3 regions of the Shewanella sp. WXL01 genome follow, and region 3 is predicted to be linked to each of the others. Evidence: predicted binding sites of a transcription regulator. Region 3 holds the regulator's gene; each other region holds the start of a gene.
The links. The regulator ArgR, encoded in region 3, controls arginine synthesis, uptake and breakdown. The targets are predictions, from matches to a motif close to ANTGAATANNTATTCANT.
Positions count from the first base shown of each region.

Region 1: a site for ArgR is predicted at 6,069-6,086, ahead of argC (N-acetyl-gamma-glutamyl-phosphate reductase). Genes of this name have one in related genera too.
Region 2: a site for ArgR is predicted at 5,869-5,886, ahead of gltB (glutamate synthase large subunit). Genes of this name have one in related genera too.

Region 1 covers NZ_JAAIKQ010000008.1:9,928-20,868, forward strand. The annotation lists gene G3R49_RS15555 (chromophore lyase CpcT/CpeT) at 1-220, shown strand, start outside; gene argH (argininosuccinate lyase) at 377-1,744, opposite strand; gene G3R49_RS15565 (argininosuccinate synthase) at 1,858-3,081, opposite strand; gene G3R49_RS15570 (ornithine carbamoyltransferase) at 3,164-4,069, opposite strand; gene argB (acetylglutamate kinase) at 4,081-4,860, opposite strand; gene argC (N-acetyl-gamma-glutamyl-phosphate reductase) at 4,870-5,850, opposite strand; gene argE (acetylornithine deacetylase) at 6,096-7,247, shown strand; gene ppc (phosphoenolpyruvate carboxylase) at 7,395-10,043, shown strand; gene G3R49_RS15595 (DUF1439 domain-containing protein) at 10,082-10,633, shown strand; gene G3R49_RS15600 (competence/damage-inducible protein A) at 10,728-10,941, opposite strand, start outside.
Region 2 covers NZ_JAAIKQ010000003.1:322,514-333,454, forward strand. The annotation lists gene G3R49_RS10185 (FAD-dependent oxidoreductase) at 1-1,361, opposite strand, end outside; gene gltB (glutamate synthase large subunit) at 1,368-5,816, opposite strand; gene G3R49_RS10195 (TIGR01212 family radical SAM protein) at 6,333-7,259, shown strand; gene G3R49_RS10200 (Hpt domain-containing protein) at 7,485-7,850, shown strand; gene oxyR (hydrogen peroxide-inducible genes transcriptional activator OxyR) at 8,162-9,073, shown strand; gene G3R49_RS10210 (adenylate/guanylate cyclase domain-containing protein) at 9,181-10,263, opposite strand; gene mutH (DNA mismatch repair endonuclease MutH) at 10,431-10,941, opposite strand, start outside.
Region 3 covers NZ_JAAIKQ010000004.1:201,258-212,198, reverse strand. The annotation lists gene G3R49_RS12425 (hypothetical protein) at 1-2,335, shown strand, start outside; gene G3R49_RS12420 (hypothetical protein) at 2,359-2,772, shown strand; gene rhlP (rhombotarget lipoprotein) at 3,131-3,964, opposite strand; gene G3R49_RS12410 (GNAT family N-acetyltransferase) at 4,137-4,595, shown strand; gene G3R49_RS12405 (hypothetical protein) at 4,636-5,022, opposite strand; gene G3R49_RS12400 (GNAT family N-acetyltransferase) at 5,019-5,627, opposite strand; gene G3R49_RS12395 (hypothetical protein) at 5,685-5,909, opposite strand; gene G3R49_RS12390 (META domain-containing protein) at 6,054-6,485, shown strand; gene G3R49_RS12385 (dicarboxylate/amino acid:cation symporter) at 6,611-7,885, opposite strand; gene argR (transcriptional regulator ArgR) at 8,175-8,645, shown strand; gene G3R49_RS12375 (AraC family transcriptional regulator) at 8,738-9,730, opposite strand; gene G3R49_RS12370 (SDR family oxidoreductase) at 9,760-10,557, opposite strand; gene G3R49_RS12365 (Dyp-type peroxidase) at 10,804-10,941, opposite strand, start outside.

The DNA of each region.
Region 1 (10,941 bases), on a different contig from region 3:
AGGGTGTACTGTTTACCTAACCTGGTCAGCAGACAGCGCAGCGTACATTGGCTCAACCAAAGCTGACGAATGTAAAAGTAAACTGCGCGGTGCAAGCTATGCCACCTCTGAAGTAACAGTTACCGCAGATAGCATTATGAGCTGGGATCGCGGCTTTGATGCCAGTGGAGAGCAGGTTTGGGGCGCGGTGAAAGCAGGTTACGACTTTATTAAGCAGTAGCTCTAGCCATAACAATCACAAGCAATCATCATAGCTCTTAGCAAGATACAAAAAAGCCATAGCAACGCAGGTTGCTATGGCTTTTGCATTTAATGATGTACAGATGCACCTGAAACAGATGCCCCTATAATAGGGAGTTATCTGCGTTGAGCGCTCTTACTGACCGAGCTTTGTTGCTATCGCGGCTTTGACCTGATTGACAGCTGTGCCGCCTAATACGTCACGCTTAGCTAAACACTCTTCAATTGTCAGGTCTTGATACACATCATCATCAATTAGCTCTGCAAACTGCTTCAACTCAGCAACCGAAAGTTGCTCAATCGCCTTTTGCTGGTTGATAGCAAATACAACAACCTCACCGACAACATGGTGGGCTTCCCTAAATGGCATGCCTTTAGCCACCAAATAATCAGCTAGCTCAGTTGCATTAGCATAACCTTGCTGCGCCGCTTGCAATGCTTGCGGACGGTTAACTGATAAGCCCGACAACACAAGTGCAGTCATATCTAAACAAATAGACCAGGTGTCTACCACATCAAACAAGCCCTCTTTGTCTTCTTGCATATCTTTGTTGTAAGCAAGCGGCAATGCTTTCATGGTAGTTAAAATGCCCACCAGCGCGCCATAAACCCGACCCGTTTTACCACGCACCAACTCTAATGCATCGGGGTTTTTCTTTTGTGGCATTAGTGATGAGCCAGACGTGACATTATCAGCTAGCGAAATAAAGTTAGCTTCACCTGAGTTAAAGAAGATTAAGTCTTCTGCCATACGGCTTAGATGCATCATGCTGATCGATGCGCTGCTGCATAGCTCGACAACATGATCTCTGTCTGACACCGTATCTAGACTATTGAGTGTTGGGCCGCTAAAGTTCAGTGCTGCAGCAATTGCATAACGGTCCATACTGTAAGCCGTGCCAGCAAGTGCGCCACTACCTAGCGGGCAAGTATCCGCACGTTTTAGTGCATCTTGTAAGCGGCTAATATCCCGCTCAAACATCTCGACATAAGCCAAGCACCAATGGCCGAAGGTAACAGGTTGCGCCCGTTGTAAATGGGTATACCCAGGCATTACAGCGTCAACTTCACGCTCGGCAAGTGCCAATAGCTCTGCGTGTAAAGTCCCCAACTTAGCCAGTAGCGATTCACCCTGAGCTTTACACCATAGCTTCAAGTCAGTAGCGACTTGATCGTTACGTGAACGACCTGTGTGCAGTTTTTTGCCTAAATCACCAACCTTGGCAATTAGCTGTTGCTCAACATAGCTATGAATATCCTCTGCACCATGGCTTGCTATTTGCTCTGGTTTATCAGCAAACTCTTGAAGCAGCTCATTTAGTGCTTGTTTTAAATCAGCACATTCTTGCTCGGTAATAATGCCCACGCTGGCAATAGCATCAGCCCAAGCAATCGAACCAACGACATCATGCTCGAACAAGCGGTAATCAATCGGTAATGAGTCGTTGAATTGCTTAAACAAAGCACTGCTTTCACCTTGGAATCTGCCACCCCATAATGCCATTGTGTTGTCCTCTTAAGTAATCTGGTTGCTATACTTCTTGTAGCTAAACTCTGGTAACTAAAAACAAACGGGGCTCATAAGTAGCCCCGTTCTTGCAAATAATGCGTTAAGGGTTATTTGGTGTTTAATGCACGAATTCGGCTGGCCAATGAGTAGAGACGGATAAAGCCTTCTGCATCTTTTTGGTTATAAACCTCATCTTCACCAAAAGTGGCAAACTCTTCTGAATATAAACTGTTTGGCGAGCGCTTCTTCACCGCGCTTGCTTGACCTTTATAAAGCTTTAATACCACTTCACCGTTAATTAAATCTGCTAACGGCTTAGACGCCCCAAGTAATGACTCACACAAAGGTGTAAACCAGCGACCGTCATACACTAGATGCGCCATTTGCGCGCCAACTTGTTCACGCCATTCGCGGCTGGTTTTATCTAGCACCAACTCTTCAATTGCTCTGAGCGCGGCAAACATCACAGTGCCACCCGGCGTTTCGTAGCAACCACGAGACTTCATACCCACTAAACGGTTTTCGGTAATATCAATACGCCCGACGCCATGCCTACCGGCAATCTCGTTAAGTGCCATTAATGCTCCATAAGGCGTTAGGCTCTCACCATTTACCTGGGTCACTTTGCCCTGCTCTAACGTCAGCGATACATATTCAGGCTCATTAGGCGCATCTTCAGGCGCTACCGTCATGGTCCATACTTCTTTCGTTGGCTCATTCCATGGATCTTCTAACTCGCCGCCTTCATGGGAAATATGCCAAGCGTTAGCATCACGGCTATAAATCTTAGTTGCAGAAGCCGTAGTCGCAATGTTGCGCTCAGCTAAGTAATCAAGCAGGTCTTCACGGCTAACCATCGACCATTCGCGCCATGGAGCGATAACTCTTAAATCAGGCGCTAATGCCGCAAAACAGCCTTCAAAACGCACCTGATCGTTGCCCTTACCAGTACAGCCATGACATACGGCATCTGCGCCGACTTTACGCGCAACCTCGACCTGAGCCTTGGCGATAATTGGTCTTGCCATTGAGGTACCCAATAAATAAGTACCCTCGTAAATGGCGCCAGTGGCAATGGTCGGGTAAATATAATCAGCGACTAACTCTTCTTTTAAATCGACGATATAGCATTCAGAAGCACCTGAAGCGATTGCCTTTTCATGCAAACCTTCTAACTCTTCATCACCTTGACCCACATCTGCGCAAAAGGCGACGATCTCACAGTTGTTATAGGTTTCTTTTAACCAGGGAATAATCGCTGAGGTATCAAGGCCACCAGAGTAAGCAAGTACTACCTTTTTCACATCATTATCGTGTTGCTTAATTGCCATGTTGCTGTTCCTAACTTTAATCTTTTTAACGTATGTAATTTGTTTCAATCTAATTTACGGGTTAACTAATTTACGCTGAGTGTTACCCGAGTAAGGTCACCAATACCGCGTTTTGCGCGTGCATGCGGTTTTCCGCTTGACGTAATATCAGTGAACCTTCGCCATCAACCACAGCGGCAGTCGCCTCAACCTCACGGTAGGCCGGTAAGCAATGCATAAAGTAGTTGGCACCTGCACCTTGCATTAACTCTTCAGTCACTTGATATGGCTTAAACTTAGCTTCAATTTCAGCCATTGGGGTACTATCGCCCATCGAAATCCAGGTATCGGTGTAAATCGCATCCTGCTCGCCAAGCTCATTAATATCTGATGTTAGTACTAACTTACCGCCGTGCTCGGCAGCGATTTGCTGCGCTTCACACACAACCTGACCATCAGGGAAATGCCCTTTAGGGCAAACAACTGTCATTTGCACACCGAGTAATGCCGCGCCATACATCAGTGAATGGGTCACATTGTTGCCATCACCTATGTAAGCAAGCTTCACCTTGCTTAAGTCATCAAACATTTCTGACAAACTGAGGAAATCAGCAAGCCCTTGGCATGGGTGATACATATCTGACAGCGCATTGATCACTGGTACAGTGCCATGCTCAGCCAACTGCTCGATAGTTGAGTGAGCAAAGGTGCGCGCCACAATTGCATCAGCCCAACATGAAATATTGCTAGCAAAGTCTGATACCGGCTCGCGCTTACCTAACGCACCATTTTGCTGATCAAGATAAAGCGCGTGACCACCTAGCTTATTAATGCCGATATCGAAACTTACTCGAGTTCGCAAAGACGGCTTTTCAAATAGCATGACAACGCTTTTGCCTGCTAATGCTTGTGCATAACCTTGAGGATTCGCCTTAATTTGCTTTGCCAGCGCCAACAGTTGTAGCAATTGGCTTTGAGTTAAGTCTTTAATCGAAAGAAGATGATTCATTTTGGTATCTCCTAGGGTTGGATCTGAGTGCCAAGGCTAACGCCATTAGCAAAACCAATTAGTGCTTGGGTGTCTTTCCATGATGCGATGTTAACGGCAATGCCAGATTGCTGAGCCACGTCTAATGCCGCCTCAACTTTTACCTTCATTCCCTTCTCGATCACACCATCTGACACAAGTTGGCTAATTTGTTGTTGGTTTAAAAATGGGATTAATGAGCGTGACGCATCGAGCACGCCCGGTACGTCTGACAACAATACCAAGGTGGCATCCAGTAATTGTGCAATTGCGGCTGCAGCTTGGTCGGCATTGACGTTTAGGCGATTGCCATGCTGATCAATGGCTATCGAGCTGCATACAGGCAGCCAGCCTTGCGACAACATAAACTGTAGATATGCTGGATTACCTGGCACAACTTCGCCCACTAAGCCTAGCTCCTTAGCTTTAATCTTGGCTGAAACGCTTTGACCGTCAGTTAAGCTCATTCCTACTGCAGTCACACCCGCTTTAATTGCTGCGCCTTGCAACAATTTATTGCTAGTACCCGCCAATGCTCCTACAACAATGTCGATTTGATCTTCAGGGGTAACTCGTAAACCATTTAACTTTACTGTTTGCTTACCATTAGCCTGTAACTGCTCATCAACAAGGCAACCGCCACCGTGGACTAACACCACATGTTGCCCCGCGGCAATCATCGACTTCAAAGCGGCCATCAAATTTGCCATGGCTTGCGGTTGCTGCAATAAAGCGCCGCCGACTTTAATCACTAATGTATTGGATTGATTCATGTGATTACCTTAAAGCCCAAAGTGAATTTTAATGCACTGCAGTCCTTGGCTCGCAGCACCTTTCATGAGGTTGTCAATCGCGCTAGCAATCACAATATGATGGTTGTTGGCATCATATTTCCAACCGATATGACACTGAGTGGTATGCACCACATCATCAACTTTCGGGAAAAGGTTTTGCTTTACACGAACTAACGGCTCATCGTCATAAACACTAAATGCTTTAGCAATTTGCTCAGCTGTGGTGTCCGCTTTTAGCTGAACAGTAATAGTGGCTAAAATACCACGTTTGAAGTTGCCAAGATGCGGGGTGAAAATCACCTCATGACCCAGTTGGGTGGCGATTTCAGGTTGATGCCTGTGCCCAAGCACGCCGTAAGGTGTCAGGCTAACTTCACAAAAACTCGTATGTAGCTGCGCCTTACGCCCAGCTCCTGTTACTCCACTAACGGCATTGATAACCGGTAAACTGCCGGCAAATAAATCGGTTAACGGTTTTAGTGCCAGCAGCGATGCGGTTGGATAGCAGCCTGGCACTGCAACCATAGACGATTGGGTAATTTGTTCTTTATTCCATTCGGCAAGTCCATATACCGCCTGTGCAAGCAGTTGCGGCTGCGTATGCTCGAAGCCATACCACTTAGGGTATTGCGCTGCATCTTCAAAACGATAAGCACCGCTTAGGTCGAACACGGCGAGCTTTTGCGCATGAAACTCGGCAGCCAAAGCGAGACTCACTGCATGATCGGTCGCGAGTACCACAGCATCGGCCGTTGCAATAATATGCTGTTTTGCCTGCTGGGTAAGTGGCTGCAGTTTTAGACTAATATCTTGATAAGAAGGATAAAGCTCGCTAAGCGGCTTGTATTTATCAAGGCTTGCTTCTGAGACGTAGATACCCTGAATATCAAGGTTAGCATCAGCGTTGATCAACTGAGTAATTTGGGCACCGGTATAACCGCTAGCACCAATAATTGCGATATTTTTCATAGATCTTTTCTTATAAGTGTCATGTTAAAAGTGAACAATGGAGCAATAGGCTTTCGCCCAAGGTGACTACTTATCGTCGACGGAAAGGCGAAATCAGATAAAAACGCAAATTGTTGTAGCTAACTGTACTGGTGTTTGTTTTCATTTTTACTATCGGGGTTATGGTAGTGCTATTAAGTGTTTGCTAGACTATCACAACTTTATACTTATGCAATATTTTTGAATAAATATTTTATGGAGATTTCATGAGTAAGCTGCCAGATCTTAAAACAAGCTTTAGTGAATTGATCGCTACCCCATCAATCAGCTCATTAGAATCGGCTGAAGATATCAGCAATAAACCAGTGATAGATTTGCTACAAAGCTGGTTTAATGACTTAGGGTTTGAGTGTACTAGCCCTAAGGTGGCAAATACCCGCGAGAAGCACAATTTGATTGCCCGCTTAGGTCAAGGTGATGGAGGTTTATTACTCGCGGGGCATACTGATACAGTTCCGTTTGATGAAGGGCGTTGGAGCTATGACCCATTCACGCTTACCGAGCGAGATAATCGTTGGTATGGCTTAGGTACTTGCGATATGAAAGGCTTTTTCGCATTAGTGCTTGAAGCCTTGAAAGACCTACCTATTAATGAGTTCAAAAGACCACTGACTATTTTTGCCAGCGCAGATGAAGAAACCACCATGAATGGCGCCAAGGCATTTGCTAACTCTACAGAAATCAAACCTGATTTCGCCATCATCGGCGAGCCGACCAGTTTGAAACCTGTATATATGCACAAAGGTCATTTGGCGCAGGGAATTAAGATCATCGGTCGCAGCGGTCATTCATCCGATCCGGCTAAAGGGCTCAATTCCATCGAAATTATGCACTTGGTGATTGGGCAATTGCTCAAACTAAAACAACATTTGGCAGAAAACTATCGCGAAGATGCCTTTAGCGTGCCCTACCCAACCATGAACTTTGGCAGTATTCATGGCGGTGATGCGGCAAATAGAATCTGCGGCTGTTGTGACTTACACATTGATTTAAGGCCCTTACCCGGTATGCCTTTAATTGAACTAGAGCAAATGGTGATCAACTATCTTGAGGACATCTCTAAACAATATCCTGGCAGTGTCAGCATCAGCACACTTTATCCAGGCTCTGAGCCTTTTGCCGGTAGCTTAAATGATGAATGGACCAAAATTGTTGAACAAGTGGCAGGTAAGCAAGCAGAAGTGGTCAACTATGCCACCGAAGCGCCCTATATTAAGCAACTTGGTTGCCAGACTTTGGTACTTGGTCCGGGTAGTATTGAGCAGGCTCACCAACCTGATGAGTTCATTGGGCTGGAATATATGAAGCCTACAGTTGAGCTACTTAAAAAACTCATCTATCAAGCCTGTATTCAATAACCCAGCGTATTGAATTCAGTTGTTGAGCAATTGCTAAAACTGTAACAATCTAACGAAATTTTATTTCAAGATAGATTGATTAGTTATTGACCCAATTCGCTGCGATGGTTATTGTTCAAGGAAGGTTTATTTTTTGGGGAAGTCTTTATGACAACTGAAACAGCGGATATGTACGCCTCACTGAGATCAAATGTAGGTAACTTAGGTCAAATTCTTGGTGAGACCATGCAAAGTCACCTCGGGCCTGCATTTTTAGAAAAAGTAGAACAGATCCGTATTTTAGCCAAACAGTCACGCCAGGGTGATGAAGCCGCTAGAGAACAAATGCTGGCACTGTTAACCTCACTTCCCGACGAAGAGTTAGTCCCATTTGCTAAAGCATTCAATCAGTTCCTCAACTTAGCAAACCTAGCCGAGCAGTTCCATACTATTAGCCGAAACTGTGACGAGCTTGTCTGTGTGCCCGATCCTGTGGAGCAGTTACTTGGGCGCGTACTTAACACCAACTTTGACAAAGACGACGTACTGCACTGCTTAAGCGAGCTTAATATTGACTTAGTACTGACAGCTCACCCAACCGAAATTTCACGTCGCACCTTAATTCAAAAATACTCATCTGTAGTCGACTGCTTGACCGAACAAGAAAACCCACAACTGACAGACCGTGAGCGCAAGCAATCAACCCTGCGTTTGCGCCAACTTATCGCACAGATCTGGCACACCAACGAAATCCGCCACGAGCGACCAACACCAGTTGATGAGGCTCGTTGGGGTTTAAGCACTATTGAATCGTCTTTATGGCACGCAATACCTGATTTCTTGCGCCAACTCAGTGATCAGCTTGAGCAGCGCATTGGCGAACAGTTGCCAATCGATATCTGCCCAGTCAAATTCTCAAGCTGGATGGGCGGCGACCGCGATGGCAACCCGTTTGTCACCGCTAAAGTCACTGAAGAAGTGTTACTGCGTAATCGTCACGCAGCTGCAAGACTCTATCTAAAAGATGTCGTCACTTTAATCAGCGATCTGTCGATGGAACAAGCGAATGACGAGTTACTCGCTGCCACGCATAACAGCATGGAGCCATACCGTGACGTGCTGCGCGAGCTGCGCTGCAAACTAAGAGCGACCATCGACTACTTAAATGAGCGTATTGACGGTCATCACCCAGATGCTGATACGAGTGAACTCATTTGGCAATTTGATGACTTACACAAGCCGCTATTGATGCTGTACACCAGCCTGTGCGACTGTGGAATGCGTTTGATTGCCAATGGCTTACTACTTGATATGTTGCGCCGCCTAAGCTGCTTTGGCATCCATATGCTGCGCCTAGATATCAGGCAGGATGCTGAGCGTCACAGCGACGTCGTCGCAGAGCTTACACGCTATTTGGGTATGGGTGACTATAACCATTGGGATGAATCAGAAAAGCAGGCGTTTTTACTGCGTGAGCTAACGGGTAAGCGCCCACTCATTCCAGCAACTTGGCAACCAAGTGATGAAGTGGCCGAAGTACTAGCCACTTGCAAACTAGTGGCTAAACAGCCAGCCAATGCACTAGGTTCATATGTGATTTCAATGGCAAGTAATCCGTCTGATGTTCTTGCAGTGCTGCTACTTCTAAAAGAAAGTGGCTGTCAACACCCTATGCGCGTGGTGCCGCTATTTGAAACCCTAGATGACCTAACTGGCGCAGCTGATTGTATTACCGCGCTGTTAGACATTGATTGGTATCGCGGCTATACCAAAGGCATGCAAGAAGTCATGATTGGTTATTCTGACTCTGCTAAAGATGCCGGTGTGATGGCTGCGGCCTGGGCACAATATCGTGCTCAAGAGCAGCTTGTAGAAGTGTGTAAAAAAGCAGATGTAAAACTAATGCTATTCCACGGTCGTGGTGGCTCAATTGGTCGCGGCGGTGGACCTGCACATAAAGCGATTCTATCTCAGCCACCTGGCTCAGTAGATGGTCGCATTCGCGTAACAGAGCAAGGCGAGATGATCCGCTTTAAGTTTGGTTTACCAAAACTTGCAGTGCAGTCACTGGCGCTTTATACCTCAGCCGTGATGGAAGCGACATTGCTACCACCTCCAGAGCCTAAAGCTCACTGGCGTGAATGTATCGAGCGCATTGCCGCTGAATCTGTTGATGCTTATCGCGGCATTGTACGCGGCGAAAAAGACTTCGTACCTTATTTCCGCAGCGCAACCCCTGAAGTTGAACTCGGCAAACTGCCGTTAGGTAGTCGCCCAGCTAAACGCAGAATTGATGGCGGTATTGAAAGCCTACGTGCAATCCCTTGGATTTTTGCTTGGTCACAGAACCGTTTGATGCTGCCAGCCTGGTTAGGCGCCGGAGAAGCACTGCAAGCGGCAATGGAGCGTGGTGAGAAGCAACTACTACAAGAAATGCAATCGCAATGGCCGTTCTTCGAAACTCGCCTATCTATGCTAGAAATGGTTTACATGAAAGCAGAGCCAAATCTTGCCAAATACTATGAACGTAGTTTGGTTGAAGAACCGTTACGACCATTAGGTAAGAAGCTACGTGACCGCTTACGTCAAGGCATTGAGACTGTGTTATCACTCACAGAGTCTGACGAGTTAATGTCGCACACGCCATGGAACCAGGAATCGGTGAAATTGCGTAATCCTTACATTGATCCGCTAAACTTCTTACAGACCGAGCTGTTAGCTCGTACTCGTAAAGAGGAGTCACCTTCTGACAATGTACAATTGGCGCTGATGCTCACCATCGCGGGTGTAGCGGCAGGTATGCGTAACACTGGCTAGCTGTTAAAGATATCGCACTAAGGAGCAAGGGCTAATCTATGGGTTTACCGCTAAAGCACCTGGCTAAATGGTTAACTATCGCAACCTTATCGGTATTGGCTGGCTGTGCTAGCCAATACAGCATTAGCGAGCGAGAAATAGAGAACCACTTAAACAAAGAAATGCACTTTGAGGTCAATCAGGGCAACCGTTTAATTGGTATGTCGATTAACCTCAATGACAAGGAAGTCAGCTTAGGTGATAAGCCTGACATTATGGCGTTAACCGCCAATGCCAAGGTATCGGTCAACAATCCGCTGATGCCAATGTCTGCGAAGTTAACGCTAACTTTTGAAGCAACGCCTTGGTACGACAAATCTTCAAAGAGTATTTACTTGCGAGGGTTAAACATGACCAAGGTGAGCGCTGAGCCAGAAGAAATCGAAAACGCACTTAAACAGATCTCACCTCAGTTAATCAATTTCGTCAGCAGTTTTTTACAAACGCAGCCTGTCTACACCCTAGACGAACGCGATAGCAATCAAGCATTAATGGCAAAATTCGCGGAAGAGATTAAAGTCGAGACAGGTAAAATTGTCATTAAATTTTAGCTAAGCTGTGACTGAACACTGCCTAGCTATGTTACTTACATCGCTATCTATATTCCTTAGGACACCATCTATACCGCTTTAGCCTAGATATTGGCTACTTTGGATAACGATAATACGATGGGTAATCGACAATAACCGCTTCACCTAATAAGGCTCTACGCAGCATATCGTAGGCGACAGCGGCGCTCACACCGCGAATGATACCTCGCTTCTTAATAGGGAACTTAAGCATTTGGCTGTGAACGCCGCCCCCCTTAACAGCTAATGCGATTGCGACTGTGCCAACTGGTTTTTCATCGGTCCCACCA
Region 2 (10,941 bases), on a different contig from region 3:
GCGATGGCTGTAACTACTAGGTCAGAGCCTCGCACCATATCACCACCGGCAAACACTTTAGGATTGGTGGTTTGAAATGGATTGTCATCAAGCTTAGTTGCTTTAACTAGACCCCAATCATTGGTCTCAATACCAAAGTCTTTAAACCAGTCAGCAGGACTTGCCTGGAAGCCAAAGGCAATGATGATGGCGTCAGCTTCTAGCACTTGCTCGCTATCAGAAATCACTTCAGCACGTTGACGACCAGACTCATCAGCTTCACCCATTTGGGTTTCAACGCATTCAATGCCAGTTACCTTGCCATTTTGAGTTTTGATAGCCGTTGGTTGGCGATTGAATAAGAAGTTAACGCCTTCTTCTTTGGCGTTTTGTACTTCACGCACCGAGCCTGGCATATTGGCTTCGTCGCGGCGATATGCACAAGTTACGCTCGCCGCGCCCTGACGCACAGCTGTGCGCACACAATCCATAGCGGTATCACCACCACCGAGTACCACAACTTTTTGCCCTTCAAGGCTTAAGTAAGGCGTGTCAGCTGACTCTGTACCCATTAGCTGGTGGGTGTTACCAATAAGATAGGGCAGCGCTTGAATCACGCCTTCTGCATCTTCATTTGGCAGGCGGGCTTTCATTGCGCTGTAAGTACCCATACCTAGGAACACGGCATCATACTCATCCAGTAAGCTCTGGAAGCTAATATCCTTGCCAATCGTCACGCCAAGTTTGAACTCAATGCCCATGCCTTCCATCACTGCGCGGCGTGTCGCCATCACAGATTTGTCTAGCTTGAACGCCGGAATGCCGTAGGTAAGCAGGCCGCCAATTTGTGGGTACTTATCAAACACCACGGCTTGTACGCCATTGCGAGCGAGAATATCTGCACAGCCAAGGCCCGCAGGCCCCGCGCCAACAATAGCAACACGCTCTTTACGCGGCGTGACATGCGTCATATCAGGACGCCAGCCTTGAGCAATAGCGGTGTCGGTAATGTATTTCTCTACATTACCAATGGTAACGGCACCAAAGTCATCATTTAGGGTACATGCGCCTTCACAAAGTCTGTCTTGCGGGCACACGCGGCCACAAATTTCTGGCAAGGTATTGGTTTCATGAACTAGATCAGCCGCTTCCATAATCCGCCCTTGCTTAGCCAGCTTAAGCCAGTTCGGAATATAGTTGTGTAGTGGGCACTTCCACTCACAATACGGGTTACCACAATCAAGGCAGCGGTCTGCTTGCTCATCAACCTGGCCTTGTGTGAATGGTTGATAGATCTCGATAAACTCTATCGCACGTTTCTCGGCAGCATGTTTGGTTGGGTCTACGCGGCCGACTTCGATAAATTGAAAATCATTACTCATCTTGGTTTACCCCGCCTTTACCGCTAACTCTGGACTTTTCTGCTCGATTTTTAATAAATCGCCCACTGCAATGTTCTTAGGTTTAACCAGAACAAAGCAGTCAATCCAGTTGTCAAAGTCGCTTAAAATCATATTGGCGTGTTCGCTGCCAGTTTCTTGCACATGGGCTTGGATCAGCTCTTTTAAGTGTGCCTGCTGAATGCTTGATTCAATCTTATGGGTGTCGACCATTTCGGTATTCACCCGGCGGTGGAAGCGGCGATGTTGGTCAAACACGTAAGCAAAGCCACCTGTCATACCCGCACCAAAGTTAACCCCGGTTTTACCAAGCACAACCACGATGCCACCAGTCATGTATTCACAACCGTTGTCACCTAGGCCTTCGACTACCGCAATAGCGCCTGAGTTACGCACTGCAAAACGCTCACCGGCTTTACCTGCAGCGTATACGCGGCCGCCAGTGGCACCGTAAAGGCAGGTGTTACCCATAATCGCGCTGCGCTCTGACTGGAACGGGCTGCCCACAGGTGGGTGAATGACAATCTTGCCGCCACTCATACCTTTGCCCACATAATCGTTGGCATCGCCGCATAGTTTTAACTCAAGGCCTGGGCTATTCCACACGCCAAAGCTTTGGCCTGCACTGCCGTTAAAGCCTAGTGAGATGGTCTCTTTGGCGCCGTTTACGCCAACTTTGGTGGCGATAAAGCCAGAAAGACTCGCGCCCACTGAGCGGTCGGTATTGTTAATTGCATACTGATTTGCGTAAGGCTCACCATTCAATACAGCGGCTTCACAATCGGTCACTAAGGTTTGGTTTAATGCGCCAGGATCAGACGGTGGGTTAGTCTCTTTCCAGGTAATATCAGTGCCTTGTGGTACTTGTGGCTGATACAGGATTGGCGCTAGGTCTAAACCTTGTTGTTTTTCGGTTTGACCATCTAAAGCTTGCAGCCAATCGCTGCGGCCAACCAGTTTATCAAACTCGCTTACGCCTAGTTTCGCCATCCACTGACGCACTTCTTTGGCAACGAATTCAAAGTAGGTAACCACTTTGTCAGGTAAGCCGTGGTAGTGATTGTCGCGAAGAATTTGATCTTGCGTTGCCACACCAGTCGCACAGTTATTCAAGTGACAAATACGCAGGTATTTACAACCTAATGCGATCATAGGCACAGTACCAAAACCAAAGCTTTCTGCGCCAAGTAGCGCGGCTTTAATGACGTCTGTACCTGTCTTTAGCCCACCATCAACTTGCAAACGAATTTTATGGCGCAGGCCGTTTTCAACTAACGCTTGATGCACTTCGGCAAGGCCAAGCTCCCATGGTGAGCCGGCATACTTAACTGAGGTGATTGGGCTTGCGCCTGTACCGCCATCATAGCCAGAGACTGTGATCATATCGGCATAGGCTTTTGCCACACCTGTAGCAATGGTGCCAATGCCTGGCTCAGATACCAGTTTGACCGATACCAGCGCTGTTGGGTTAATTTGTTTTAAATCGAAAATTAGCTGAGCTAAATCTTCAATCGAGTAAATATCATGGTGCGGCGGCGGTGAAATCAAGGTCACGCCCGGGCGAGAGTGACGTAGACCGGCAATTTCAACACTCACCTTGTGACCTGGTAGCTGACCGCCTTCACCCGGTTTTGCGCCTTGGGCAACTTTAATTTGTAGCACTTCAGCGTTAACCAGATAATGCGCCGTCACACCAAAGCGGCCTGATGCGATTTGCTTAATCGCAGAATTTCGCTCTGAGTTGAAGCGGCTTGGATCTTCACCGCCTTCACCCGAATTTGAGCGCCCGCCTAAACGATTCATGGCTACTGCTAAAGCTTCATGGGCTTCTGGGCTAAGTGCACCAATACTCATGGCGGCGCTGTCAAAGCGGCCATATAAGTTGCTAGCATCTTCTACCTGAGCTTCATCAATGCTGCTTTGATTGCCGTTAATACCGATAAGGTCGCGTAAGGTGGCAACTGGGCGGTCATCAACTAACTCGGCAAACTTTTGATATTTAGCAAAGTCGCGAGTATTGAGTGAAGCTTGCAGTGTATTAACGACGTCTGGGTTGAAACAGTGGTATTCACCGCCTTCAACGTATTTCAGTAAACCACCTTGAGGCAGGGGTACATGCTTGCGATAGGCGCTCTTGTGTAGCACTTTTTGGTCGCTAGCAATGTGCTCAAAGCTCACGCCTTCAATACGACTCACAACACCTTTAAAACATAGCTCAACCACCTCTTTTGACAGACCCACGGCTTCAAATTGCTGCGAGCAGCGGTAAGAGCCAACGGTACTAATGCCCATTTTCGACATGATTTTGCGTAGGCCTTTTTCAGTGCCTGAGCGGAAGTTAAGCATTAGTGCTGCTGTGTCATCTACCTGGTTAAGCTTAGCCATTGCCGAGATTGACTCGTAGACCAGATATGGGTAAATCGCAGTTGCGCCAAAGCCAAGCAGCACGGCAAAGTGATGCGGGTCGCGTGCTGATGCGGTTTCAACAATGATGTTGGTGTCACAGCGCAGACTTTTATCAACTAGGCGAGTTTGTACCGCGCCCACTGCCATCGCCGCAGGAATAACCTGTACATTTTTACCGACGGCGCGATCAGATAGCACCAACAAGGTTGTGCCACTGCGAGCTAAGCGCTCAGACTCGTCAGTAATACGCTCGATAGCTTGCTCCAAGCTTTCGCTGGCATCGTAATTTAAGTCGACCGTATTGGCGCGGTAGTAATTACTATCTAGCCCCAACAATTGATTAAAGTCGCTAAACAGTAAAATAGGTGAGTCAAACATCACCCTGTAGGCGTTACCTGTGGTTTCGCAGAACAGGTTTTGCTCACGGCCGACACAGGTTGCCAGACTCATTACGTGCTTTTCACGTAACGGGTCAATCGGAGGGTTAGTCACCTGAGCGAACTTTTGACGGAAGTAGTCATAAAGCGAGCGTGACTTTTTCGACAGCACTGCCATCGGCGTGTCATCACCCATAGAGCCAGTGGCTTCTTCGCCTTTGTTTGCCAATACCCAAATGACTTGTTCAAGTTCTTCGCGGCTATAACCAAATTGTTTTTGGTATTGCAGTAGGGTGTCTTTGTCAAACACGCTCGCACCCAGCTTTGCTTGATCAACTTTGTCAGCAGGAATGAGGGTTTGGCTATTCTTCGCCATCCACTCTTTGTATGGATGACGGCGTTTTAAGTCATTATCGATTTCAAATGATTGATAAAGCTTGCCATTAAGGGTATCGAGAACCAATAGCTCACCAGGGCCAACTCGGCCTTTCTCAACAACTTCATCTGCCGCGTAGTCCCAAATCCCCACTTCTGAGGCTAGGGTGATAATTCTGTCTTTGGTGATCACATAGCGAGACGGACGCAAACCATTACGGTCAACCGCACAAGCAGCATGACGGCCATTGGTCATTACAATACCCGCAGGGCCATCCCAAGGCTCCATGTGCATAGAGTTGAAGTCGTAAAACGCTTTTAGCTCGTCATCCATTTCTGGATTTGACTGCCACGCTGGTGGAATAAGCAAACGCATGGCGCGGTATAGATCCATACCGCCCGATAGCAGCATTTCTAGCATGTTATCGAGCGACGATGAGTCTGAGCCGGTTTCGTTCACAAACGGCGCTGCTTGCTGTAAATCAGGTAGTAGCGGCGAGCTAAACTTATAAGCCCTCGCTCGTGCCCATTGGCGGTTACCGGTAATGGTATTAATTTCACCATTGTGGGCAAGGTATCTAAATGGCTGTGCAAGCGGCCACTTAGGTGAAGTGTTAGTAGAGAAGCGCTGATGGAATAAACAAATCGCACTTTTTAGGCGCAGGTCAGCAAGGTCTTGATAGAAATGCGGTAGGTCCGCAGGCATTAATAGACCTTTGTAAACGATAACCTGACCAGACAGGCTGGCGACATAGCAGTCTTGCTCTGACTGAATTTGTTGTTCAAGGCGACGGCGCGCCATATATAAGCGGCGCTCAAGATCTTTTTCACGCCAGCCAACAGGTGCATTAATTAATACTTGATAGATTTGCGGCAGACTTTCGCGACCAATCTCACCTAGTACCTCTTGGTTAACAGGCACTTTACGCCAGCCTGCAACACCTAAGGTTTCTCGTTGTAGTTCTTTTTCTAGAATAAATTTGGCTTCGTCAGCTTTTTGCTGATCTTGGCTTAAAAACAACATTCCCACCGCAAAGTTACGGCTAAGGTGCCAATCGTTTTCTGCTGCAACAGCTTTGAAAAACTCTCTAGGCATTTGCATTAGCAAACCACAGCCATCACCTGTACGTCCGTCGGCGGCAATACCACCACGGTGTTTCATGCGATCAAGACCATGAATCGCAGTACGTACAATTCGGTGACTGGCTTCACCATCCATTTGTGCAATCAGACCAAACCCACAATTGTCTCTTTCGAAACTGGGATGATATAGGCTCATACAACCCCCCTAAAGCTATATAGATACACGACATCGGGGTTAAAATTAGAATATTCCATATATATGCACCCGAACCATCCAAATTAAACCGAGAATGAATAAAGGTCAAACCAAAAAAACTGCAGTTTATGAAAGTTAATTACTGATTTTTTGAAAATATCGGTCAAGTTTACGTTGACGTAAAGAGTTGGCTTGTTGGTTTATGTTGTTGATATATAGTGTTTTGGTTTGGTTTTTGTCGATTGTGTGACCTAGTTTGAAATTTTCATATGTATTGTTTTTGATATAGAAATATTGAATTTTATTTCAAGTACAGTTTTGTGGGATTAATTGGGTTTATTTGTATAATTATTCACTTTGATTGAGTTTGTAGGACAGTTTTGTTTAAAACATTGACAGTTAATTAGCTAGATTGCCTGCGATATGGGCAAAAAAAGCATGTTTTTTGATTTAGCGCCAAGTTTCCTGTTTAAGTTTTCCCTAAAATTGCGCCTTTTTTAATGAAAGGCAGTAGCAATGGGCTTAGATGATTACGTCAACACGTTTGGGGCAGAGTGCAAACGCCGTTATGGTGGACGCATTAAAAAGCTCACTATTGACGCTGCATTTACTTGCCCCAATCGCGACGGCACTTTAGGTAAAGGTGGCTGCACTTTTTGCAATGTTTCTTCGTTCAACGAGCAACAAGGCAAAGGCCAAAGCATTGAGGTGCAATTGCACCAAGGTAAGCAGAACCTGTTGCCCAGTGCACGTCAGTCAAAATCTAAGTATATTGCTTATTTTCAGGCTTACACCAGCACTTATGATGAGTATGAAGTACTCAAAAATAAGTATGATCAGGCGCTTGCTGATGAGAACGTCGTTGGCTTGCACATAGGTACGCGCCCAGACTGTGTGCCAGATGAAGTGTTAGACCTGTTGGTTGAGTATCAACACCGTGGTATCGATGTGTGGCTGGAACTTGGACTACAAACTGCCAATGAGCAAACGTTGAAGCGCATTAATCGTGGTCATAGTATTGCACAGTATCAAGATACAGTTGAACGAGCTCATCAACGAGGGCTAAAAGTTTGTACTCATTTGATCTTGGGGCTACCCGGTGAATCTGAAGCAGATTATATGAATAGTCTTAACTATGTGCTCAAGGTCGGCGTTGAAGGACTGAAGGTACACCCGCTACATATAGTCGAAGGTAGTACTATGGCCAAACAATGGCGCTATGGTTCACTCGATACTATCTCAAAACAAGATTATGCAACAAACGTTGCTAAACTTATTCGTCATACTCCAAGCGATGTGATTTTTCACCGAGTCACTGCTTATGCTAAAAAGCCAATGTTGTTGGCGCCAGATTGGTGTGCGTTTAGGTGGGAGGGCTTAGTTGCCATTGTCGATCAACTACGCGAATTTGGTGGTCAAGGCAGTGCCTTATTTGAACGTTAAAACTACCAACAAATAGTTATGGTTAAATGTTACTAAATGTGCAAAAGTCGACTAAATCGTATCTTTTTTGAGCGGTGGTAATATTAATCTTGCTAAAATGTTAAAGTTTTGTGCGGGTATTGGCTAATATCTCTGCCTAGCGGTCGCTATTCTTGCATGGGCGCTTTTACTGAGTATGATATTCCTAACTTCAATGTCTTACACTTGTAATTAGAGGTGCCCTTAATGGCCACGACAGAACTAGAGACAGTATTAGATCTCAACACACTTGAGCAATATATCAGCGCAATTGGTGCAGCAACATTACTTAAAAGTGTAGTGTTATTTGAGCAACTTATGCCTGAGTATGTTGGTAGCTTAGTTAAAGCTAGCGAAGCTAGTGACAAAGATACTCTTTGTGCAGAAGCTCACAAGTTCAAAGGTGCCGCTGGTTCAGTTGGTCTTAAGCGTATTCAACAGCTTGCACAAAAGCTGCAGCATGGTGAAGAAGCGAGCTGGGAAACAGAAAACCAAGCTTGGCTAGCTGAGGTTGTAGAGCATGCAGAAGCTGATTTACAACAACTAAAGTTATTCTTAGAAGCTAAGTCATAATCACGATCGAAAGAAAGTTTAGACTGTAAAAAGTTTCTAGCTAAAACGCACAAGCGACTGATTCGTCTTGTGCGTTTTTGTTTTATCGGCTTGTGACTTCCAGTCGATTCACTGCTGTTCATTCCCTCTCTCGAGTAGCTTAAGTCCCCTATCTAGCTATTGCGTCAATAACCAACACACATATCTAGATTCTACGTGTACTATGCTCTGCGATATTTGTTTATCCCGGTCACAATAACCGCATCTTAACTTGTGAAAACTGCGTTGATAATTCACTATCTTCATTAAATCTTAATTTAGCAATCGGTTTTATGAAAAATCTACCTAGCTTAAAAAACCTATTTTACTTGGTTAACTTGCATCAAGAGCAGAACTTTAACCGCGCGGCTAAGAAGTGTTTTGTTAGTCAATCAACGCTTTCTAGTGGTATTCAAAACCTCGAGGAGCAGCTTGGACATCAGTTAATTGAGCGCGACCATAAGTCATTTATGTTCACTGCAACGGGTGAAGAAGTAGTTGAGCGAGCGCGTAATATTCTGACCAATGTTGATGATCTGGTTGAGCTAGTGAAGAATCAGGGTGAGCCGATGACTGGTGAAATTCGCTTAGGTTGTATCCCGACTATTGCACCATTCTTACTAAGCCGAGTGGTTAAGATGTGTCATCAGGATTACCCTGAGTTGAGCTTGCTACTAAAAGAAGACACCACAGAGCGATTGCTTGATGCGCTAGGTAAGGGTGAGCTCGATTTACTTATTTTGGCTTTGCCTGTGGACACTAGCGGCTTCCACAGTATGAAGGTGGGTATTGATCCTTTCAAAATGGTGATCCACCAAGATTTGTCATTAGACATGGCGCAGCCAATTAATTACCAAGAAATGCCTGATGAAAGTATTTTTCTGCTGCAGGCTGAGCACTGTATAACGGGCCACGCAATAACTGCTTGCCAGCTAGGTAACAGCGCTAAGATTAATCCGTTTGCCGCCACGAGTCTGCATACCTTGGTACAAATGGTGAATAGCAAGTTAGGCACTACTTTTTTACCGCAAATGGCTATCGATGCAGGGATATTGCACGACACTGATTTGAATATCATGTTGCCGCCAGGTGAGTCTCCGTATCGTGATATTGGTTTGGTTTGGCGTCAAACTACCAGTCGCATTAAAACCTTTAGAACCTTAGGTCTAGCGATTAGAGAGAAGTTGTTGCAACAAGCTGAATAAATATAGCAATTGAACACAAGTGGAATAGATACTTAAACGGCGTACATATGAATATGTACGCCGTTTTGTTATGTAGGATATAGGTGTTTGGGACGATTTGTTTGGCGCTAATTACTGGCAGAGCGTTTAGGGGCAACGCCAAAAACTTCAGTGGGGTGTTGTTTGCCCTTTAGGGTAACAAGACCTAAGTTATCCAGAACATACTGGCTGTCAGTCAAGTCTAGACGCTGTTGTAAGCTACCAGAAATAAGCATGCGCTGACCTAGCGGCGTACACTGGTCTTGCAGTCTTGCTAAGGTATTGAGTACATCGCTAAAGAAGCTAATCTCTTGTTTGTGTACACCAACTACGGCTGCTACGACCTGGCCACAATGTGCTGCGGCTTTAAACTTAGGCACAAATCCATATTGCTCTTCAAAGTAACTGCGTTGCCAGTTAAGTTGCTGACAAAACTCATAGTAAATGTTCATGCAGCGATCATTTTTCACGCCTTCTTTTAGCGGCCAATGAATTAGCACTGCATCACCCATATAACGGTAAATTTCAGCTTCGTTGTTAGTTACTGTGTCAGCAAGCATGCTAAAGCTATCTTGAATCAAGCGACTAAAGCGATAGTCACCGAGCTTTTCTGCATGGGCGGTAGAAGATGCCATGTCGATAAATAGAAACAGGCGTTGCTCGTACCTTGGTTGGTGATACTTGCCCATACCAATGTTAAGTAGCACTCGTGGGCCTACTAAAAGCCCCATTTGCTCAATAAAAGCCAGGCCAACACGTACGGCAACTAAATATAGAATGAGTGATTGAAACGCTGGAGTATATAGAATGTGCGCTGTGAGCATTTGCCTTAGCGTCACCATGTGGTTTTCAATAGCCCACATATTGAGGAATTGGGTGACATAAGCCAGCGTCATCGCCCCTAGCAACAGGAATAAACCTTTGAAAATTACCGAGAAGATATAGGGCAGGCGACTAATGGCACTGATGTCGGCAATGACATTCGACATCCAATGCAGGCTACCAAATACAAAGCCCATAAACACAGCAAGGGTGGCAAGATCTGCAGCGCCAATAGCCCATTGCGGCAGTTCAGGTGATTGGGCATAACGGAAAAATACAAACGCAGCCATGGCGACAAACCATGCCAGAATGGCAAAGAGTAATTTTTTTGTTTGTCGACGTGCTCTCACTAGGGGTATTCGGTACTTTTGGCTGAAAAATCAAAGCCAGTAGTTTATAGAAAATCTGCACAGAGTGTTAGTAAATATTGTGACCTAGATCAATTCGGGTCGATAAATTCCAACCTATGTCGATAAAACCGTAGAATTATTTTCTTGTTCTGATTCAGTCTAAGGACTTATGTAAATGCGCGTCGCAAAATCTGTTGAGTGAATGCAATTTTTAAATAGAAGCCACGTGGGTTAGAAAGTTTAATTTCTCCGTTGCGGCCGATGCTTTCAGTTAACACACGGCTATTAGCTGCTTTAGGCCTTAGTTGCAGCACTTCGCCATGTTTAGCAGTGATGGTATCGACCTTACCAAGAGCAATAAGCTCCATTATCTCTTCCCAATCCTGGCGAAGCTGAGCTAATTCAAGCTCGCTAGGCTGCCATAAAACCGGGTTGCCCACACGGCGTTCTCCCACTGGAATATGGCGTTCTCCTTGCACTGGGATCCAAAGTACATGGCGCAGTTTATGATAAACCACACTTTGCTCCCACCTGAGACCGCCAATGTCGGTTAGTGGCGCAACAGTAATATAGGTGGTTTCCATTGGCTTGCCTTGATTATCAATTGGGATGGTTTTTAACTCCACACCAAGATGGGCAAAATCTGGTTCGGGTTTTGAGCCAGCTAGGGCGCCAAGC
Region 3 (10,941 bases):
AGGTTGTGGCGATTTTGAGACCGTTCCCGCTGACACAAGTATGGGGCTTTCAGGCAACGCGCAAACTGTGACCGTTATTGCTACTGGTGGTTATACAGGTGAGAAATGCTTAGAGGTAGTGACTAAATCATCTGGCTATGGTGCAGGTGCGTACTTTACCTTGGGTAGCAGCTACGGTCGCAACTACCCAATTGCGCTGCGTCCAGGCGGTCGCTTTCTGGTGACCTATTGGGTTAAGCCGATTGGCTTTAGCAATCCTAGCTGCAGAGCGTATTACAACTCACTAGGTAATGTGCAGCATGCATCAGGCTATCAGGCTGTTTCGCTTAACAGTGGTGAGTGGGGACAGTTTGCCGGCATCATTGATATGTCTGCATCGCCAAGCGTTAACGAGGCACGCTTTCGTTTTTGGTGCAGTAACATTCCACCTAACTGCAGCATTTTGGTTGATTTGGTATCAATATTCGATGTGACCGATTCGCCGCATATCACTGAGAGCAACTATCCGAAACAATATGCTAAATGCCTTGATTACTCCCATTGGAGCAATCAAGCAGGCATGCCAGCTGATGCACAAAAGCTTGGTAACAACTGGACAGAAGTTCCCGCCAGTGGTGCAGACAAAACCAACTATAACGATAGCCGCGTGGCTAATGATGTGGCGATAACTGCCGCAGCTGCAGATGCGTCAACTAAAGCCGCCAATGCGGTGACAGAATCAAATGAGTATGCGCTGGCAGGTATTCAGTCGAACTCGCTGATATTTGATAACGACTTTTCTATCCAGTACCAGGGCAAAGCTGAAAGCTGGACAAACGCGAGCATTGAACAAATTGATGGTGTGTTTGGTGATGAAGTTCACCTGAATATTCAACCTGCTCAGCTGAACGTATATAAAGTGGTGCAAACGCATACCCTGTATCGGTTAAAAGTCGGTGCAGGTCAGCAGTTACTATGCAAAGTGCGCTATTTATGCAACCTGGCAAGTTCGACACTTGCTTATCTGCAGTATCAGTTTTGGGATGCGAACAACCAAGTTATTGGGTATTCGGGCGCAATTGATGGCTCGATGATCATTAAAGATGGCGTTATTCGTGATGCTGAGAAAATCTCAGCGGTGACACCAGCTGGCACGGTCAATGTAGCTTTGCAAGTTGCGGTTAAGAGCATTGATAGCAATGCTGGCGCGCTCAAAATTTCCCACGTTGATGTGTGGCGAGTAGCTGAGAACACCCACAACGCTAATGCTGTTGCAGATGTAGCAGCGGGTAACTTTACTGCTACCACAGGTCTAGTGCAGAAACTGCTGGCAAATCAGTTACTCGTCAATCAAGCCATCATCCAGTTTGCCAACGTTGGCGGCTTAACTGCGCAAGCTATTGCAGCCCAGGCTATTGACGTTACTAAGCTTAGTGTTTCAGAAGCCATGATGCGTGCACTGTTTGCTGACTCGGCACTGGTCAACACGTTCAAGGCTCAAATCGCGGCTATCAGCAAACTTACAGTCAATGAGCTGCTTGTTGATGAAGCGCTGATTAACAATCTCGTCGGCACCAGCGCTTTGTTTGATGTACTAAAAGCACGCATCGGTTTTTACGGCGGGCTCACTGTTAACGAGCTAGCAGCCGGTTCTGTTGATACAGAGCAGCTAAGAGCTGGCGTTAAGCTGAGTTCGCCAGTCATCGAGGGCGGTCAGGTGCGTCTTGTTGGCTCAGGCTACATGAAAGTGCAAGCTGCAGAAGCTTTCGGTCCTGACGGCTTAATCGAGTGGTATGGTCCGAAACTACTGTCTAACGGTGAGCCGAACTGGACACAGCTTAAAAAGTCTAACGCAATTACGTACCTTGCAGCAGATGGCGATGCCTATTTTGGCGGCACCTTAAGCGCAGGCGTGTTGAAAACATCAAGCGCCACATCTGATAAGAATACGTACACCGCAGGAGGCTACCCAGTTTCAATCGGCCCATTCGGCACCAACGGCAAAACCAAACAAATCGTCGTTTCATACTATCTCGGTGGACGCAGCCAAAACGCGAGCGAGCCAAATAACCCAACGCAACCAAAACTAAGTTGGCAGCTACAACGCAAGATTGGCTCTGGTAGTTGGGGAACGATAGCCAGCGGCACATTCACTGGCTCAGTTAGCTGGGAGTATGACGGCGAGTTTAGTCATTGGGAAGTTAACAGCCATTGTACTGGCTCACAAACGATAACAGACAACAACACCTCGACTGACGACTTTGAGTATCGAATCAAAGTCATCTCGCATGCCCGTTACCACGGCAGCTACTCAACGACGAATCAAAACCTTTCATTAGTTTGTACCGAAGAATAATCAACTAACCATAGGAGGCCACAATGGCACTAGTACTACCAAGCATCACACTCGCGAGCGGCATTACACTGACAAATGCATTAGCAGTCATCAGTGAACTAAACGTGAGTAACAACACAACGCTATCAGAACGCGTTGAAGTGATTGATGACCCAAGCCTAGAGAAGTCAGAGCCAAGCAATGAATATCAATTGTCTAGTTCTACTCACGGTAGCAAGCTCTGCACATTCTTTGTCAGCATCTTTATGAGCGAAGAGACGTTTGCTAATGGAAAGCCTGAAGTAGAGCGCTATCACGAAGGACGCGACTGCAAATGCTTCAGCGTTAGCTTACTCGATGACAAATACACCGACATGACACCCCGCCAAGCAGCTTATGCATACCTGCAAGCTGAAGTGTTTACGGATGCCACCGAAGCCGAAGGTGTAGCGTTTTAATTCAAGCATTCCTGTCACCAAAACAGAAACACCAGCTCAACGGCTGGTGTTTTACATATTGAAAGGCAGTTTAAAATAACTAAAATCTAAGTTTTCTCAGTTATCGCACGCATCCCCTAAAGTTTTCGCGCGCGGCATCAGCTGAGATTGTTAACCTGAGCTCGGGATAATAAATCGGTTTCTAACGGCTATTTTTGCCCATTTCTTCGTTGAAGCTACTTGCAATAGGCTAGCTATTGACGCGTAGCTTCGCCTTGAGCTTAACAAAACTATCTCGCTAGAAACTTAATGCTAGGTATCACTCAAGACAGAACGACCATTGACACTTCCTTACCCCGAGTTCAGGTTAGTTAGTCCTTTAGGTTAATGAACCGCGCCCGCGCATCACAAGCGCCAACAAACCAAACAGCACCAACCCGAATCCGCCGCTACCGCTGTAGCCTTCTCGGCGCTCCACCTTGGCGACTTGTTCTTGTTTAACACGGGTCTTAAAACGACTGAGCTCGTCTTCTAGATTCACCACCATATCGTCTACGGCAAGGTTAAAGCCCTGCATGGCTATTTCGTCTAAGGTTCTATCTTTACCAATGGCAGTTGAACTGTCTTCAAGCTTGCTTATGCCCGGAGCGCGAAATAGCATCTTGCGGGTTTTAATATCAAATACCGCAGTATCAACAAAGGTTTGCGTGCTGTTTTCATTGCCAGGAATGGTATACAAGCCAACAATTGTCCAATACAACAGCGCCATATTATTCTCATAAGATTGCTTCACCTGATCGTATGACACTAAAGCAATCACATCTATGTCATAGAGCCGTCCAACCTGCTCTAACGCTTCAAAACCACTGCCTTTAGACAAGTAAACCGATGGAATAGTCTCAATGCGCTCAATATACTCCAGACCAACAAATGCCTGCTTAGCTTTATCTAACAGTCTTACCTGCTCAGCGCTGTTAAGCTGACTGCTCGCCGAAGAACTATTTGCAGGAACAAAGGCTACCCCAACGCGCATGGGTAAACTTAAGGTTGGAATTTCCGGAGATAATTGCTGGCGACTCGCCTCATCGGGATACAGATAATTGACGAGTGAACTAGAGACTTGCTTCTTTGAGCCATGTTCGCTGACAAGGCCGCTACAACCACTTATCACAAGGGTTAAGGTTAGTGATAAAATAACTGGCAAAAAACGCATAGATGATCCTTATTCATGCTAGGTACCATCAAGAAAATATCATTAAAATTAATCACTAACAATCACACTTTAACTTAGTGAGACAGGCGAAATCACACTCTTGGTAAACTCAATAACCCATAACTGGTTAACACTTGCAAATAACAACCAATTGCAAACTCAAGCACAAAAAATGCTTTGGTCGCAGCTCAAGCACTTTTATCGTCAGCAACTCGCCTATGCAAAACCGGCGCTGTCAGAACTGATTGTTTTTTCGCTGCTACACCAAGCAGACATGCAACCAAGAATAGTCGCTGCGGTGCGCCTGCGACCATATGAAGGCAATTTACTATTAACTGGTTTAGTCACCCACAAAGACTTTCGCAACCAAGGTATCGCCGGCGAGTTGCTAACCTTGGTGCAGGAGAAGCTGGCCGCGCAGCCTAGCTTTTTATTTTGCTCACCTGAGCTAAATGACTTTTATCAGCGTTACGGCTTTGAGCGTGTAGATGTTGAGCAGCTTAATGCAGAGAGTACAGATACAAAAGAAGGGGCAGAACAAGCGACTCCGAGTGTGATACAACAGAAGTTTTTCACCTACAAAAAAGGTCAAGCTAACTTGACCCTGATGAGCTTCAAAGGCTGTGGGTAATAACCCCAGCACGTTTAACTTCTAACGTGCTGCCAGCTTATTAGCAGTGATCAAAATGCGCGCTTTCCATGCACATAAACTGCAACTGCTGCATATTTAAAATCGGTACTTCAATTAACTGACTCGCCTGAACAACTTCATCATCGGCAATCAATCTCAGGCTTGCTTGATAAGCATTAATCAAACCACAAACAATATGAGTTTGCTGCCAACGAACCAGATAATATCGTTTCGATTCAGTTTCTGACTCATCACCTATAGTGGTGTTATTGGCGCTACTAGCGACACTGCCCATAACAAGCTCAGCTTCCATCACCTGAAACGTTTCACCTGCTTCGGTTAATACGGAGGCCACTAGCTTGGCATTATCAAAGGCTGATAGGGTTAAGTCTAAATACGGGGCAAACAGCTTGGTAAATTGGTTCATTTCTCACCCTCAGTACTAGTTGCTCGTGCCAATAGATAATAGTCGCTTTGTTGGTAACTGATGAAGTCAATCACCTGCATATTGGCTTTGTTGGTATGCGCGGCAAATGAGCGCTCATTGTCTTCAGCAATATAAGCCACAAGATAATCATAATTTGCCGTAAGCTGCAGGCATAAATACTCCACCAGCTTTTGAAACACACCAGCTCCACGAACACTCGGCGCAACCCAAATAGGGCCATACTGACATGAATTGTTAGTCGTTAGCGCTCTGCCATCTAGACTAAGTTCAGGTAACTTTGCACTAATGTACTGATAGATGGATGATTGAGAGCGCTTAGTTTGTTTTTCATTGGCGGTATAAAACGACCAATCCGCAGCAATCACATAACCTATGATCTCGCCGCGCAGCTCAGCTATCGCAATCACATGCTCATCAATCAACTTGGTGAGCTGCACTTTAGTTAGCGCTTGTCCCTGCATCATATTGGCAGCCATTGAGCCGGCTTGCGACAGCTCATCATTAAGGTGTTGCTGCTCAAGTTTTAATAGCTGCGCGATATCGGCAGTCTTGGCATTACGATAGTGAATATTGGAATAAGTCATTTAAATTGTATTTGCGGGCTGTTAGCGGTCTTCGTCATTTAAGGAGTCTTGCGCCTCTTAATCCTGCTTTTGTTTATCTTGCGCCTGTTTATCCTGAGCTTGAGCCCACTCAATAAACAGCGCAACCGGAAAAGGCGACATTAATAATAAACCACCACCAATTAAACTAGCGGTAATGAGCATTCCCTGAGTTTGCAAAGACACGTCACTTAGCAACAGCAAACCTGCGCCAACAAGCAGCATAACGATGCCTATGACATGAAGAATCTTAAACACTTTCACTAAAACTCCCCTGAAGATGGCCTATCGCTCCGTTAGCCACCTAAATTAACATAAATTAAGCTGCTAGTTTGTGATGCCTAGTTACACTTTGGTGCAGCAATCGCTAAAATAGCCGCTAACGCGTGACTTTGATGGATTGCCCTTATGATAAAACAATTTTTAGCTGTCAGTGGACTTGTTGTCGCCTTAACAGCGTGCTCAAACCAACCTACTGCAGTTAATGCCGAGCAGCTATTTGAAACCTTGTCTGGACAATGGTCAGTAACAGATATTGCAGGTGAGCCAGTTGCATCCTACAGCAAGCCTAGAATCACATTTGAACAAGACGGCCAATTGTCAGGCAATAATAGCTGCAATCGTTTTAGCGGCAGCTATGAGTATCAACAGACGCAATTAACTCTACAAAGTCTTGGCAGCACCCGTAAAGCTTGTGTTGATGGGCTAGTGAAGCAAGAGCGGATGTTCATGGACTCACTGCCTAAGGTCAGCCAATATCAATTTGCTAAAACCAAACTGTACCTACTTGATGCACAAGGTCAGGTGTTATTTGAGCTAACTAAATCTCAGTCACATTAACTAAGAATTTACTAGATAAAAACAGACACTCCTGCAAAATAATAAAGGCCGTAATATCGATATTACGGCCTTTGTTTTGAATGCAGAAATCAGAGCTTATTATGCTTAACTGCAACTTTCTAGCGTTAGCTTTCCTTGCTTGATGTATCCGCTTGGTATTGTTGCACGTTCAGCTCATTTTCACTGCGAGCAATAATGGTGGTTGCGGTTAAGTCACCACATACATTAACCGTGGTACGCGCCATATCCAAAATGCGGTCGATACCAGCAATAATCGCCACACCCTCCAATGGTAGACCAACAGTGGTTAATACTAGAGTTAGCATCACTAGACCTGCGCCAGGCACACCTGCTGTGCCAATTGAAGCCAAAGTCCCAGTTAGAATAATGGTGACATAATCAACCCAGGTTAGATCAATACCAAAAGCCTGAGCGACAAACAAAGCGGTCACGCCCTGGTACAGAGCTGTGCCATCCATATTGATGGTTGTTCCTAGCGGCAATACGAAACTAGAGATCTTCTTATTTACGCCAAGCTCATTAGCACACTTCATACTAGCTGGCAGCGAGCCTGCCGAGCTTGAGGTGGTGTAAGCCACAACAATGGCATTGCTAATGCCTTTGAAAAAGTGCACTGGGTTGAGCTTACCCAGTAAGACTAATGCAGCGCTGTAAAAACCTACGATATGTAAAACACAGCCAATGTAAACTGCAGCGATAACTTTAATCAGTGGAAGTAACATGTCTAGACCATACTCTCCAGCAACCCAAGCCATTAAACCAAACACACCATATGGCGCTAGCTTCATCACCATGTCAGTTAGCTTGAACATAGCTTCAGCTAGACTTTCGAATACTTTAATCGCTGGCTGACCACGCTCGCCAATCAGCACTAACGCAATACCTAACGCAACCGCAAATACAATCACCTGCAGAATTTGACCACTAGCCAGTGCAGCAACAGGGTTAGTCGGCACTATGTTAATCAAGGTTTCCATCAACGACGGCGCTTGCTTTACGGTTTCATCAACGCCCGATTGCACTAAATCTAGCCCAGCTCCTGGCTGCAAAATATGCCCCACAAGTAAGCCAATTGTCATTGCGAACGCGGTCGTGCCAAGGTAGAACACGAAAGATTTGAAACCAATCCGTCCCATTTTGGCGGTGTCTTGCATGGAGGTCACACCTACAATTAACGAGCAGAACACCAGCGGCACAATAAGCATCTTAATAGTGTTAACAAAGATAGTTCCTATCGGCTTTAGGTAAGTTGCACTTTCTCCAAGCCCGACACCAACAGCAATACCTAGCGTCATACCAATAAGAATTTGCATCCAAAGCGGAACAGCCATCCATCGAGACCAAGCTCGCGAAAACACTGAAGGGGTTTGCGTTGACATATGTCTTTACCTTGATTTGTTAACTTGCAAAAAATGACGGGGGCAAGTCTAGCAAGACATACAAAGGCAAAAGATGATCTACGTCATGTGACGCAGGCTGACTGAGAATTAGTCCACTTTGTAACGCATTTTTGCGACAAAGGTGTACTGCACACGCAAACGCTTGTCACACTTTAGTTAAATCAGTGAATTTTTATTCACCAACAAAGGGGTATTCTTGACTTTGATGCAATTTCTATTCAAAATACAGCGGTTTTTTGAATAACAATCATAAGAAGAAACTAACATTATGCCAGCAACCAAAAATCAGGATGAATTGGTCAGGACCTTTAAAGCGATCCTTAAAGAAGAACGCTTTGGTAGCCAGAGTGAAATTGTTAACGCACTTCAGGCGGAAGGATTCAGCAACATAAACCAATCTAAAGTATCGCGCATGCTAAGTAAGTTTGGCGCTGTACGCACACGTAACGCTAAGCAAGAAATGGTTTACTGCTTACCAGCAGAATTAGGCGTGCCAACGGCCGGTAGCCCGCTTAAAAACCTAGTGCTCGATGTTGACCACAACCAGGCGATGATTGTAGTACGCACCAGCCCAGGTGCAGCGCAGTTAATCGCACGCCTATTAGACTCCATCGGTAAGCCAGAAGGTATTTTGGGGACGATTGCTGGTGACGACACCATCTTCATCTCACCATCAAATATCACCACCATTGATGACACGCTAGAGACGGTTAAATCACTGTTTAACTACAGCGAGTAAGTCTGAACACAATTGAGAAAGCCACCCTACTCTAGTCTAAGTGAGTCTAGCCAAGGTGGCTTTTTAGTTTCTAACGCAGGAAAGAGTATCAACTAATGCCGAGTTCTCGCTGGCGATACTCCACTCCAACCACTGTATGCCCGAATAAATGAGTTCGACTCTTTAAACCCGAGTAAGAACGAAATTTCGATTAACGGCAGGTCTGTTTGCTCCAAATAATAATCGGCTAAGTGTTGGCGTACCTGTTTAAGCACCAACTGATAACTTGAATCCTGCTCGGTTAGTTTTCGCTGCAAAGTGCGCTTGCTCATTGCCAGCTCTGCTGCAACATCATCAATGGCAGATTTCCCTTGAGGCAACAAATCAAGCAAGCAACTAAATACCAGACTAGAAGTTGAGTCCTTTGCGCCGATAGCCTCTAACTGTTCAACTAGCCCTTGCTCGTACATGTGCAACATGGTTTCGTTACTGGTTAAAAACGGCGCCTTAGCATCGCTGGCGCTGAACTTAATCGCGGTTTGCACACCTTGGCGAATACTGCAGCCAAAATAATCTTCGTAAGCCTGCATATCATCCAATTGCTCAGGCACGACTATATCAATTGGTTTAATGTGCTGGCGCGTCGCTAGCCTGGTAAGCTGAGTAAAAAACACCAGCTCAACTAAACTCAGTACCTTAGGCAGCTTACCACTATGGCCATAACAGCGTGTTGATAGCTCTGTATATTGCACTGTTTGCTCTATGTCCAAAATCATCGGCCCTATTAGCGGTTTAAATTGCTTTAGTCGGCTGGCTGCGGCATTGAGATTAGGGCTGCAAATCGCAGCAAAAATTGGTGCATCAAACTGCTCAAAACTCATAACCTCGGCAAACTTGAGTGCAATATCGATATTAGCGACCTCTGCAGCAGCCTCGATCCCAATCCATAATTGAAAGTACTGCTCAGGCGTTAGCTGCACCTTTGACCTTTTAAACAAACCAGCAGGGAGTTGACTGAATGCAAGAATTTGCTCAAGCTCAAGCCCTAAATCGTTAAATAGCACCAACCAATTGCTCGGTATATTAAATTTACTGGCTGTTTTCATTGCAGTTGGCTCCACGGTTAGCTGATATATTAACTCGACTTTTCCATTGCCTGACGCGAAAACTTAAGTACCAGCTTGCGAGGCAGAAGTGGTGTAATCCAGTTAAGCATAAACTTAAGAGATGACTCATTAAAGGCAACTAACTCACCTTGTTGCATGGCTTGATAGCCACATTCAGCCACCGAACGCGGAGTTTTGGCTTTATCAAAAATCTCTACCCCTTCAAGATCGCCAGCTTTAACAAAGCCAGTGGCAACGGCGCCTGGGCACAGTGCTGTAACCGTAATATTGTTTGCTTTAACCTCTTCCGCCAATGCTTGTGAGAAGGAGGTTACATAAGCTTTCGTCGCGTAATACACCGCCTGAAGCGGACCAGGAATAAACGATGCGGTTGAAGACACATTTAAAATTTTACCGTAATTTCGCTCAACCATTCCTTGTAAGTAAAGGTGTGTCAGATTGGTCAATGTGATCATATTTACCTGCATCATAGCTTGCTCTGCACTTAACTCTCGCTGATGAAACAAACCGTGGCCGCCAAAACCAGCATTATTAATAAGCGCATCTACTTGCAAACCTTTTGCCTGTGTTTGCTCAAATAACGCGTTTGCCGAGTCAGGTTCTGATAAGTCGCATGCAATAACCTCAACCTTTACCTGATAGCGCTTCTCTAGCTCGGTTTTAAGTTCAGTTAGCTTGCCTTCGGAGCGGGCCACCAAAATAAGGTCACCTCCCTTTTCAGCATGAATTGTTGCTAACTCGAGACCTATACCGCTTGATGCACCTGTCACCAACGCTGTACCTGCTTTCGATTTTGCTTGTGTCATTTGTTTGCTCTCCATTGTCGTCACCAAGTTGGCATTTGCGCCAATCGATGAGCAAATTTTATGCTATTCATTCACGCCATTTCATATCCAATCACGCCACAGTGCATTCCAATCACGCCAAACTGGTATCTTCAGGCCAAATTACAACTCATGTATCAAGATTTCGCGGCTTCAAGGCAACAAAAAAGCAATGCCTAGGCATTGCTTTATATCTACTTTAAGCGCGGTTAAATAGGGCTTTACACTTTAACCCTGCTCAAACTGCAGTAAAAAATCTAATGATGGCGCGAAAAACGACGAGCCAGTAAGCGCTTTAGTAAAGTTCATTAGGTGGTCAAAGTTACCATGCTCGTCACCGTGCACCATGCTCTTAAGCATCTCTTC